Regions from separate parts of the Cellulosilyticum sp. WCF-2 genome, predicted to be linked through region 1. Evidence: predicted binding sites of a transcription regulator. Region 1 holds the regulator's gene; each other region holds the start of a gene.
What was found. Region 1 encodes Rex, which represses fermentation and respiration genes when NADH is low (regulators of the CRP and FNR family bind a similar motif). Its sites were predicted from a motif close to ATTGTTAANTANTTAACAAT; they were not measured.

Region 2: a site for Rex is predicted at 2,242-2,261, ahead of pflB (formate C-acetyltransferase). Genes of this name have one in related genera too.
Region 3: a site for Rex is predicted at 2,707-2,726, ahead of EKH84_RS14600 (NADH-quinone oxidoreductase subunit NuoE family protein). Genes of this name have one in related genera too.

The regions. Positions count from the first base shown of each region.
Region 1 is NZ_CP034675.1:3,993,924-3,998,218, reverse strand. Features, by position in the region: gene EKH84_RS18110 (ABC-F family ATP-binding cassette domain-containing protein) at 1-1,825, opposite strand, end outside; gene EKH84_RS18105 (redox-sensing transcriptional repressor Rex) at 1,970-2,653, shown strand; gene EKH84_RS18100 (recombinase family protein) at 3,459-4,061, shown strand; gene EKH84_RS18095 (AAA family ATPase) at 4,199-4,295, shown strand, end outside.
Region 2 is NZ_CP034675.1:1,853,955-1,858,249, reverse strand. Features, by position in the region: gene EKH84_RS08165 (putative manganese-dependent inorganic diphosphatase) at 1-599, shown strand, start outside; gene EKH84_RS08160 (DUF1858 domain-containing protein) at 722-931, shown strand; gene EKH84_RS08155 (DUF1540 domain-containing protein) at 1,063-1,224, shown strand; gene EKH84_RS08150 (adaptor protein MecA) at 1,297-1,980, opposite strand; gene pflB (formate C-acetyltransferase) at 2,399-4,295, shown strand, end outside.
Region 3 is NZ_CP034675.1:3,262,548-3,266,842, forward strand. Features, by position in the region: gene EKH84_RS14590 (NADH-quinone oxidoreductase subunit NuoF) at 1-1,747, opposite strand, end outside; gene EKH84_RS14595 ((2Fe-2S) ferredoxin domain-containing protein) at 1,765-2,163, opposite strand; gene EKH84_RS14600 (NADH-quinone oxidoreductase subunit NuoE family protein) at 2,175-2,672, opposite strand; gene EKH84_RS14605 (PHP domain-containing protein) at 2,866-3,573, opposite strand; gene EKH84_RS14610 (DRTGG domain-containing protein) at 3,585-3,914, opposite strand; gene EKH84_RS14615 ([Fe-Fe] hydrogenase large subunit C-terminal domain-containing protein) at 3,911-4,295, opposite strand, start outside.

The DNA.
Region 1 (4,295 bases):
TGCTTTTATCATAGTTACTGTAGACTTCCTCTAGGCAAAGCTGGGCGTCAATATCAGCTATTTTTTCTTCAGCTTCGCTAATAGCTGTTTCTAGCTTGGCCATTTGGTTTTGAATACGGCGTATTCTGGTTTGTTCTTCTTTTTGCTTTTGCCAATCTTCTTTATTAGTGGTAGCAGCAGTAGCTTCTTCTACAACAACGCTGGTTTGCTGAGTAGCTGAAGCAGCAAGCTCCTTTTTCTTTTCTATATAATAATCATAGTCTCCTAAATATTCCATGGTGCCGTCTTTAGACATATCAATGATTTTACTTGCTGTTTGATTGATAAAATAACGGTCATGGGAAACATAAAGGACAGTGCCTTCATAGTTTAATATGGCACTTTCTAGAATTTCCTTTGAAAGAATATCTAAGTGGTTAGTCGGCTCATCTAAGATGAGAAAATTGGCTTTAGAAAGCATGATTTTGGCTAATGCGACACGGCCTTTTTCACCACCGCTTAAGCTACTAATGGGTTTAAAAACATCATCATTCGTAAAGAGAAAAGCAGCCAGTACATTACGGATTTCTCCATTTTTAAGTTCTGGGAAAGTACCTTGGATTTCCTCCATAATGGTGTTAGTAGTATCTAAGGTAGCATGTTCTTGATCGTAATAGCCTACAATAACATTGCTTCCTAATTTTAGGGTACCCGTTGTAGGAGTCATTTGATCTAAAATCATACGGAAAACAGTGGTTTTACCAACGCCATTAGGACCTACGAGAGCTACTTTATCCCCTTTTTTGATTTCCATATTCATATGGCTAAAAATCGGGCTGGTATCAAAGGTTTTACTTAATTCACTAATGCTTAAGACATCATTGCCACTTACAACTCTTGGGGTGAGTACTAGCTGCATAGGTTTGTTATCAATCATTGGCATATCCATGACTTCTACTTTTTCTAAAGCTTTTTCACGGCTACGAGCACGTTTAATAGATTTTTCCCTGTTAAATTGTTTTAGCTTAGCAATAACCGCTTGTTGGTGGGCAATTTCCTTTTGCTGTTTTTCAAAGTGTTTCATAGCCACTTCATATTCTTTTTCACTTTTGATGATGTAGTCGCTGTAGTTACCGTTGTAAACAAAGCTACGTCCAAATTCTAAGTGAACGACTTTAGTGACGATTTTATCTAAGAAGTAACGGTCATGGGAAATAATAAGGACAGCACCTTTATAGCTACGTAAAAAGCCTTCTAGCCATTCGATAGCTTCAATGTCTAAATGGTTGGTAGGTTCGTCTAAGAGTAATAAACTAGGCTCTTGAAGTAGGAGCTTACCTAGAGCGACACGGTTTTTTTGTCCCCCTGATAAAATAGACACTGGTTTATCATAAATGGTTTCATCAAAGCCTAAGCCTTTAAGAACGCCTTTGACTAAACTTTTGTATTCATAACCCTTACTATTTTCAAATACCATACGTTCAGCATCATATTTATGAATGAGTTCTAAAGAACCAGTCTTAGCGATTTCAGCTTCCATGGCATGAAGTTTTTCTTCTAAGGCAATGACTTCATCAAATACATGTAGGAGTTCCTCATAGACGGTAGCTGTAGAATCTAACTCCATATGTTGTTTTAAGTAACCTATGGTGCAGTCTTTAGTAGAAGTAATGGTACCTTCATCTGGTTCTAATTCCTTAGTTAGAATTTTAAAAAGGGTTGTTTTACCTACACCATTATTTCCTATTAAAGCTACTTTCTCATGGTCTTCGATATGAAAACTAATATTTTTTAAGATTTCTCGGTCAATAAATGTTTTCTTGATATTGCTACATGAAATAATCATAATATCCTCCTTGTAACGCCTTTTATTATTTTAGCAAATAAAAGCGCAAATTGAAAGAAAAGGGGCCAATAATCTACATTGACAAAAAAAAAACTTAAATGCTATACTAGGGTTATGAGTTTGCGTATATGAGGAGATGAGAAGGTGACGGAAGAAAGAAAGATTTCTATGAATGTAATACGGAGATTGCCACGTTATTACAGATATCTGGGAGAATTGTTACAAAAAGGAGTAACCAAAATCTCCTCCAGAGAATTAAGTGAGAAGATGAATGTGACCGCATCACAAATTCGTCAAGACCTTAACAATTTTGGAGGCTTTGGGCAACAGGGTTACGGATACAATGTGGAGTACTTGCATACAGAGATAGGAAAGATATTAGGACTTCACCAAAACTATAAAATGATTATTGTAGGCGTAGGTAACTTAGGACAAGCTATTGCTAATTCAACATCATTTAGTAAAAGAGGCTTTAAGTTAATCGGTTTATTTGACGTTAATCCAAGACTAATTGGTATGAGCATACACGGGGTAGAAGTACAAGATATTGACAAAATGGAGCAGTTCGTAAAAGAAAATGAAGTAGAAATTGCTATTTTAACAATGCCAAAAACAAGAGTAAAAGAGACAGCTGAGAGTTTAGCAAAATGGGGGATAAAAGGCTTATGGAACTTCTCACCTGTGGATTTATTCGTACCAGATACAGTACAAGTTGAAAATGTACACCTTTCTCATTCATTAATGACTTTGGCTTATAAGATTAATGAGGCTGAGGTTGAAAGAGAGAAGAAAGATAAGAGTGAGAGTATAGGGCAAATTGAAGAATAAAGTGGTGGCTTAATGGAGTTCTTTGGGAATGATATTGAGGGGAAGAATGGATAGAAGTGAATAAAGATAAGGGAATGTCCGTAAGGCTTTTGTTGGGAAGACAGAAGGCTTATGGGCATTTCTTTTTGCGTTTAAAGAGATAGATCTTTAGGTAATAGGGGAGTAAAGGCGAAAAAGTGAGAACAAAGATAAAGTGAATGCTTTCATTTGTAAGTAAGTTGCGATCAGAAGCTACTGGAAAGAAATGAGAGGGATGGCTGCCCTCCGGAGTTCCGCTCCGTATTTTCGCAGGCACTAAGCTTATTTTTTTGATGAACGGTCGAAACTCGCTGGCGCTCAAACAGTCTCCCTAAAACCCATCAAAAAAATTTGCTAAGTGCCTGCTGAAAATACTCGCAAGTCACCCCTTGAGGGCAGCCATCCCTCTCATTTCCAGCAGCTTTCTGGCGTAAAGGTGCTTTTTATAAAAAAGATTGTCTTAATAATGTCGAAAATAGACGAACCCTTTTTGTTGTTATATGTGGTTTGATGAGAGTACAATAAGCTTATAAAAGAACGAGTAAGGGTTAATATAATAATGTTATACAGGAAAGTGGTTTAGCTCAAATTATTTCAAGTGAATTGTAAGGGGATATTTATAATAAAACAAATGATTTCATTGACACTTTTGAACCACTAAAATCAGTCAGCATTACTAATAAAATGATGGAAAAATGTAAAAGAAATGAAGAAAACCTTTTTGTTGACACATTCAAGAAGACAAGCTATGATTGAGTCAATAAATGACAAAAGGTGGAAACTAGCGATGACTACATATGGATATGCAAGATGTTCGACAGACGAAAATAAGCAAGATATTAATAGGCAGAAAAGAGAACTTAAAGCTTTAGGTTGTGTGGATGAGAAAAATATATATTGGGAATATGAAAGTGGTACTAAGATAGAGCGAATAGAGTTAAATAGGCTATTAAATCAAGTGAAAGCAGGAGATACTATTGTTACTACAGAGGTGTCACGTATTACAAGAAGTACAAAGCAACTATGTGAAATTATAGAGATGGCAAAAGAAAAGAATTTGAAGCTCGTGATAGGTGGCTTTATAGTTGATTGTACAAAAGGACAATTAGATGCTATGACTGATGGAATGCTAAAAATGATGGGTGTATTTGCTGAAATGGAACGCAATATGATAAGTGAGCGTGTAAAGAGTGGAATGGCAAATGCAGCAGCTAAAGGTAAAGTCATAGGAAGACCGAGTACAACGGTTGATAGTTTGCCAAGTAGTTTTATAAAGCATTATCCAAAGTATAGGAATAAAGAGATTAATAAGACTGAATTGGCAAGGATATGTAATGTTAGCAGACAATCTGTACATAAATATATACATATTTATGAAAGGGATATATAGGCTACTAATAAAAGAAGTGCATATCTTAAAAAAGGATAAGATTATTGAAAAGTATTAAATGTAGATGTGATATGTATTATACAGATAAATTAAAATATTTTGTTATATATGCCACAATATAGTACATAGGAGGAAAAATGAATAAATTAGTAAGAATTCGAATTGTAGGGTTTAAAGATGAAAATAGGGTGATAGATGTTGTTTTCCCTGAATATAATATTGCAGTAATATATG
Region 2 (4,295 bases), 2.1 Mb from region 1:
TTTTCCTTCGTGCAGAGCCTGTAGGATGTACTAATACCATTATTGGTAAAATGTTTGAAGAGAAAAATATTATGCCTCCTAAAGAGATTGCAGGTATTATGCTTAGTGCTATTCTATCTGATACACTTATCTTTAAATCTCCAACTTGTACACCGGATGATGTTCGTATAGCTAAAAGACTAGCAGAGATTGCTGAAGTGGATCTATATGCTTATGGTGCGGAGTTACTTGCAGCAGGTACTTCTTTAGAAGGTACTTCTCCAGCGGAACTGCTTAATATTGATAGAAAAGCTTTCACTGTTGGTAAATATAACATTAGTGTAGCACAAGTTAATACTGGTGATTTCAAAAGCTTATTCAAAATTAAAGATCAAATTCTAGAAGAAATGCACCATTTAGAAGAAAAAGAAAATCTTGACCTCTGCTTATTAATGGTAACCGATATTGTAGTAGGCGGAACTGAGCTTATGGTAACAGGTCGTGAAAAGCGTTTAGCAGAAGCCCTATTTGGTTTAGACCCTACAGATGATAGCATCTTCCTTAAAGACGTCTTCTCTCGTAAAAAACAAATTGTGCCTAAACTCATGGGACTCTCTTAATTTTAAGAATAAAAGTTGAAAACAAATCACATTCTACTTATAATATAAGAAGGATACAAGATTTGTATTACTATCAGGTTTAAAATAAATATGAAATGCTTATAAAAGAAAGGAGTTTTGACATGGCAAAACAAATTACAAAAGATATGGTTATTGGAGAAATCCTACAAGTAAACCAAGGTGTTATTCCTATTTTAATGAATGCAGGTATGCACTGCCTTGGCTGTCCATCATCTCAAATGGAATCTCTTGCTGATGCATGTATGGTTCATGGCATTGATTCTGATGAATTAGTAGCTGAACTTAATGCGTTTCTTGCAACTGTAGAATAAATAAACAAATAAATGAGAAAGCCATCCTAATTAAGGATGGCTTTCTCATTTATTTCTATAAATATTTTCTTTAAAACATGGCATCCTAATCATGTAGTTAATATTTTACTATATTATTAGGAGGCTTATCTATGAAAAAAAATCCAAGTATCGGTTGTACAGTAAGCTCTTGTCAATATCATGCTGAGTCAGAAAACTATTGTACGCTACAGCAAATTATGGTTGGAACTCATGAAGCACATCCTACTCAAGTTGAATGTACTGACTGTGAATCCTTTGAACCTAAGGCTTAACTTCTAATCATTCTACGCAAATCAAAAGGTACTTTTTAAAGTATTAATACTTTAAAAAGTACCTTTTGATTTTTAAAGATATTTAGTAAGTACATCTATAGCATGGAGATAAATCATTACTTTACCATGTTCTTTAAGAAAACTTTCGTTAAGATCTGTAGATGGACATTTACTACCAAATTCTTCCAGTAAACTTGATAATGCTTCACCCTTTACATTGGCTTTTTTATTCTTGCCAAATACTAAAAAGTATTTATCATTATATTTATATAAAGAGTTATCTCCAACAAACATTGGTTGTACGCGATGTGCAGCCATACATGCACTATCAAATTCATTAAATAAAAACGTTAACTGCTTACTACTACTTACAGGTCCCTGGGTCTCAGGTTGCTCAGTGTCTCTTCCCATTAATGCTAAATCCGTTAATCTATCTTCCTCTGGTTCTTTAAAAGTTCTATGGGTAGGCCTTTCGCCAATAGCTTCTAATTTTTGCTCTATTTGCGATGGATCCTCAACTTTAGTAACAACAATCATAATGCTATCCGTAGATAGAGGCACTGCTTCTATCATTAATGGCACATTGTCTGTTTCAAAACCAAAATCTTCATAAGCTCTTGCCATCATATCTTTAAATAAGGCTTGGGCTTTTTTAGAACCATAGGCTAATTCACTAAGCTTCAGATTCCTATCTATAAGATCTGAGTGATTTAAAGTGACCTGAATTTGAGTATCGCTTATCTTTTCTATTTTCATTCAAATCACATCCTTTCTAGATGAATTGCTTTGTTAACATATATAATATCTTATTCACTAAGTATAATGGAGATGATTATAAGTGTAAAGAGTTTAATAACTTAAAATAAATTAAGCCTTTACTTATTCTTACTATTCACCATTCCTATCTTAATTATAGTATAAAAAACATAAAAAAACTATACTTCTATCATCTTAATTATTATTGATTATTCTCAATAATATTTTATGACCAAATATTTCTGCTATAATTCTCTATTCTTTGTAATTTTTTTAACAATAAAATTCTTGACGTGTATACAGTATACATTGTATAATACATTCGTATTAATCAAATGATTAATGTTTATTATTTATTTTTTCGACTACATTGTGTAATTGTAACTTTCTCAAATTAACCTTAAGGAGATGATTATTAATGTTTGAACAATGGAATGGTTTCGAAGCAGGTATTTGGTCTAAAGAAGTTGATGTAAGAGATTTCATTCAAAAAAACTACACACCATATGAAGGTGATAGCTCTTTCTTACAAGGTCCAACAGAAGCTACAACAGCTCTTTGGAAACAAGTACTTGAGCTTATGGAAGAAGAAAGAAGAAAAGGTATATTAGATGTTGAAACAAAAGTACCTTCTACACTTACTTCTCATGGTGCTGGTTATTTAAATAAAGATCTTGAAAAAATTGTAGGTCTTCAATCTGATAAACCACTTAAAAGAAATATTATGCCAAATGGTGGTGTACGTACAGTTAAAAATGCACTTAAATCCTATGGTTATGAATTAGATCCTCAAACAGAAGAAATTTTCTCTAAATATCGTAAAACTCATAATGAAGCTGTATTCTCAGCTTATACTCCTGATATGAGAGCTGCTCGTCACAGTCATATTATCACCGGTCTTCCAGATGCTTATGGTCGTGGACGTATTATTGGTGATTATCGTCGTGTTGCTTTATACGGTATTGATTTCTTAGTAAAAGAAAAACAAGAACAAATGAATCAATTAAATGTAACACCTATGACAGAAACTGTTGTACGTGACCGTGAAGAAACAGCAGAACAAATTATCGCACTTAAAGATCTTGCAAAAATGGCTGCAAATTATGGCTTTGATATTACAAAACCAGCAAAAGATACACAAGAAGCTATCCAATGGTTATACTTTGGCTACCTTGGTGCTATCAAACAACAAGATGGTGCTGCTATGTCAATCGGCCGTACATCTACATTCCTTGATATCTATGCTGAAAGAGACCTTAAAAATGGTACATATACAGAATCAGAAATCCAAGAATTCATTGATCATTTCGTAATGAAACTTCGTATGGTTCGTTTCCTTCGTATTCCTGAATATAATGAATTATTCTCTGGAGACCCAGCTTGGGTAACAGAATCTCTTGGTGGTATGGGTATAGATGGACGTACACTTGTAACTAAAAATACTTTCCGCGTACTTCATACATTAGTTAACCTTGGTCCATCACCAGAACCAAACTTAACAGTACTTTGGTCAACACACTTACCAGAAGCTTTCAAAAAATTCTGTTCAGATGTTTCTATCAAAACAAGTTCTATTCAATATGAAAATGATGATATGATGAGAGCATTCTGGGGCGATGACTACGGTATTGCATGCTGTGTATCTGCTATGAGAATTGGTAAACAAATGCAATTCTTTGGTGCTCGTGCTAACCTTGCTAAAACATTACTTTACGCTATCAATGGTGGCCGTGATGAAATGACTGGCGAACAAATTGCTCCTAAATATCAACCAATCACATCTGAATACCTTGACTTCGATGAAGTAATGGAAAAATTCGATGTTATGATGGACTGGATTGCTAGAGTTTATGTAGATACATTAAATGTTATTCATTATATGCATGACAAATATTGCTATGAATCATTAGAGATGGCACTTCATGATAAAGATATCGTTCGTACATTTGCTACAGGTATCGCTGGTCTCTCAGTAGTTGCTGACTCTTTATCAGCTATTAAATATGCTAAAGTTAAAGTAATCAGAGATGAAACTGGTCTTGCTACAGATTATGAAATCGAGGGTGAATATCCAGCATATGGTAACAATGATGATCGCGCTGATGATTTAGCTGTAATGGTTGTTTCTAAATTCATGAATAAGATTAGAAAACTTTACACATATAGAAATTCAATGCCAACAACATCTGTTCTTACTATTACATCAAACGTTGTATATGGTAAGAAAACAGGTAACACACCAGACGGACGTAAAAAAGGTCAACCACTTGCTCCTGGTGCTAACCCAATGCACGGAAGAGATGTTAAAGGTGCTT
Region 3 (4,295 bases), 730 kb from region 1:
AAGCGCCACATTTAATACATTTTTCCTGATCAATCGTATGTAATGCTTTTACTGTTCCTGAAATGGCCCCTACTGGACAAACTCTAGCGCAAGCTGTACATCCTTTACATTGCTCTGTAATATGATATTGTAGTAATGCAGTACATTGTCCTGCTGGACATTTATGGTCATAAATATGCGCTAAGTACTCATCTTCAAAGGTTGTAAGTGTAGAAAGAATAGGGTTTGGTGCAGTTTGACCTAATCCGCAAAGTGCAGTATCTTTAATCACTTCGCTTAATTCCTTCAATACTTTTAAATCTTCTTCGCTTCCTTTACCAGCTGTAATTTTCTCTAATATTTCTAAAAGGCGTTTAGTTCCTATACGGCATGGTGTACATTTACCACAAGACTCTTCTGCTGTAAATTCAAGATAGAATTTAGCCACAGCAGGCATACAGTCATCCTCGTCCAGAACAATCATACCACCAGAACCCATCATAGAGCCTTTTGCAATTAAGTTATCAAAATCGATTGGGGTATCAAGGTCTTTTACTGTTAAGCAACCGCCAGAAGGACCACCTGTTTGAACAGCTTTAAATTGCTTGCCGTTTTTAATACCACCACCAATATCATAAATGACTTCTCTTAAAGTAATACCCATAGGTACTTCAATTAAACCAACATTATTGATTTTACCAGCTAAAGCAAATACTTTTGTACCTTTAGATTTTTCTGTACCAATCTTACTAAACCATTCTGCTCCTTTTAAAATGATAACTGGAATATTAGCAAAGGTTTCAACGTTATTAACATTAGTAGGTTTACCCCAGTAACCACTTGCTGCTGGAAATGGAGGTTTAGTAGTAGGTTCTCCACGCATACCTTCCATAGAGTGAATAAGTGCTGTTTCTTCACCACATACGAAAGCACCTGCACCAAAACGAATGTCAATATCAAAACAGAAGTCACTACCCATAATGTTATCGCCTAATAAACCATATTCCCTTGCTGAATGAATAGCTGACTCTAAGCGTTTAATAGCTAATGGGTATTCTGCACGAATATACACAAGGCCTTTAGTTGCACCGATTGCATAACCACAAATAGCCATAGCTTCTACAATAGAATTGGGATCTCCTTCTAAAATAGAACGGTCCATAAATGCGCCTGGGTCTCCTTCATCGGCATTACAAACAACATATTTTTGATCTGCTTTATTCTTATAAGCAAACTCCCATTTGAGTCCCGTTGGGAAACCACCGCCCCCACGGCCACGAAGTCCTGAAGCTTTTACTTCATTAATAACTTCTTCTTGTGTCATGGTTAAAACTTTAGCTAAAGCGGCATAACCATCTCTTGCTATGTATTCTTCAATATTATCAGGATCTATAAATCCACAGTTACGCAGTGCAACACGCATTTGTTTCTTATAGAAATCCATATGTTTAGAGTCAGAAACATGTTCTTCTGTTGTAGGATCTTCATAAAGTAAACGTGGTACTTTTCTTCCTTTAACAATGTGCTCTTTAACAATTTCCTCTGCATCTTCTGGTTTTACTTGTACATAAAAGGTGTTGTCTGGAAGTATTTTCACTATTGGACCTTTTTCACAAAATCCAAAACATCCTGTTTTTAACACCTGTACTTCTTCACTCATTCCTACTTCTTCAATATGAGCAATAAGTTGATCCACGATTTCATTTGATTGTGAGGACAGACATCCTGTTCCACCACACACTAAAATATGCATTGTATACTTAGACATTCTAGGGCCTCCTTCCTTTATTCGTCTAGTGATTTATGAGCAACAGGTATGATGCCCTCTATCATTTCCCCACCAATAATATGTTTTTCTAATATTTCTGCTGCACGTGCTTTGTTAACATCACCATAAACAACAGGTTCCTTTCCTGGAATAGTGATTTCTACTGTAGGCTCTGCATAACAATAGCCCATACAACCACTTTGTGTAAGAACAATATTATTAAGCCCACGTGCGCGTACTTCTTCTGAAAAATAATTCATAATATCTCTTGCACCTGCTGCTATTCCGCAGGTTGCCATTGCAACACGGATAACAATCATCTGATCTACGTGATCGCCCTTTTCTCTTAAATCTATTTTATTTTTAACACTATCTCTTAAAGCTTGTAATTCGTCTAAAGACATTATTTTTGGCATAGCTTTCCTCCTTACGCTTCATCATATTCACTTAGGATTTTCTTCACTTCTTCTGCTGAGCCAATACGGCCATATACTTTTTCCCCAATAAGCACAACGGGTGCAAGACCACATGCGCCTACACATCTGAGTGCATCTAATGAGAATCTGCCATCAGCTGTTGTTTGTCCTACTTCAATACCCAATTCTTTTTTGAAAGCATCCAATACTTTATCTGCACCACGTACGTAACAAGCAGTTCCGAGGCAAACAGATATAGGGTATTTTCCTTTTGGTGTCATGGTGAAAAAGGAATAAAAACTTACTACGCCATAGACTTGTGAAACAGGAATATTGAGCTTTTCACCTACAAACATTTGAACTTCTTTAGGTAAATAGCCAAATAAACCTTGTGCCTTATGTAATACTGCAATAAGTGCCCCCTTTTTTTCAGGTAGCTCATTAATGAACTGTTCTAACTCAGCATATAAACTCTGGGTTAGCTTATTATTGCAACTTTCACATGCCATAATATATCCTCCTTATTCCATAGGTTCTATCATTTTTGTTAAAAAAATAACAAAAATGATACAAAATAGGTAATTACTTTATGAAAATACCACAAAGTATAATTAAAGTCAATCAACAAATTCTGAACTTTCAGTAATGTTGTATACTTTCAATGAATTTTATGTCAGTTTTTGTATGTAATTATCATTTTATTTAGTTATTATTATTTAATTGGTGGATCAGATGAATCAATTCATGGTTTGAATTTGGTAAAACTCTTCCGTTTTCAGTAATATCTGATAAATAATGCGCATCAGACGATTGAATAATTGTGCATTTATTATACATATTTTCATATTCTTTAAAGGATGCTTTTCGTGAAATCTCCAGTATATTAAAATTTAATTCTTCTGGTACAGCTCCTAAGTTAGATAAAATGCTATAGCTATTTCGGTCAATATGCGCTGGATAAATAACACCATTTTTTCGTCTCACTTCTTTTACTATATCTGATACGGTTATTTGAGTAGCCGTTAAAAGTAACTGTTCTAATTCTCCTATAATATCATCTTCTTCATTTAATATAAGCTGTGGACCAAATAAATCTTTTCGGTTATTAATTTTAGGAAGTCCTTCATTAATCCACCGCCCTATATCCTCTGCTTCTTTTAAATTAGCAAACAAAGCAATTAAATGGAACTCTTCCATGCATTCGATTTCAATGCCCGGTATAACCAATAACCCTTTTTCTCTTCCAACCTTCATAACAGCCTCACAGTTCGCAGTTGTTTGGTGATCTGTAATCGCAATAGCTTGTAAACCTTTAAGTATACTCATATTCACGATATTATTGGGTGTCATGGTTATATCAGCACACGGAGAAACGGCAGTATGAATATGAAAATCATATATCAGTGACATACTGACCTCCTTTACAATAGCTTTGCAATTTGATTGGCTAATGTAAAGCTATTACTTTCTGAGGTAAATACAGGTATTTTTTCTTGGTTTGCTCTTAACTTTACAGCTTCATCAATCTCTACACCCTCTGCCAAAATAATAGCTGATATACCTACCATAACAGCTACTGCTAGCGTATTCATATGTCCTTGTACAGTAATCCATACATCATCTTCTTTCGCATGTGCAATAACAAAACTTAATAAATCCCCTGTATAGCCATCTTTTACTTCACGTGATAAGCCGCTTTCTCCTGCTACTAATTTTAAATTTAAAGCTGCTTTGAGTTCTCCTACTGTCATTTGATCTCCTCCTTTTTTCTTTTTCCTTTTTCTGTTGGAACATTTATTTGTGTTAATGCATGCATTTGATTAGATAAATCTTTAATCTTTTCTCTTAGCATAAAGACACATTCTTCAATCTTTGCTTTTTGTTTAATAACATCTTCTGCAAAACATCTACAAGTAGGTGCCCCACAAGCTCCACAATCTATTTGTGGCAAACGGCTATAGAGTTCTTCTATCCCTTCCATCTTTGCAATTGCTTTCTCCATATCACTGTCTAGTGTAAAAACCGGCCTTGGTGTAATACTTTTTTCAAAATAACAAGCTTCTTCTTTCAATGCTTTCCAAACATCTGAGTGTTTTACAATTTGCTCCGTACTTTCCTCATCGATCCATTTT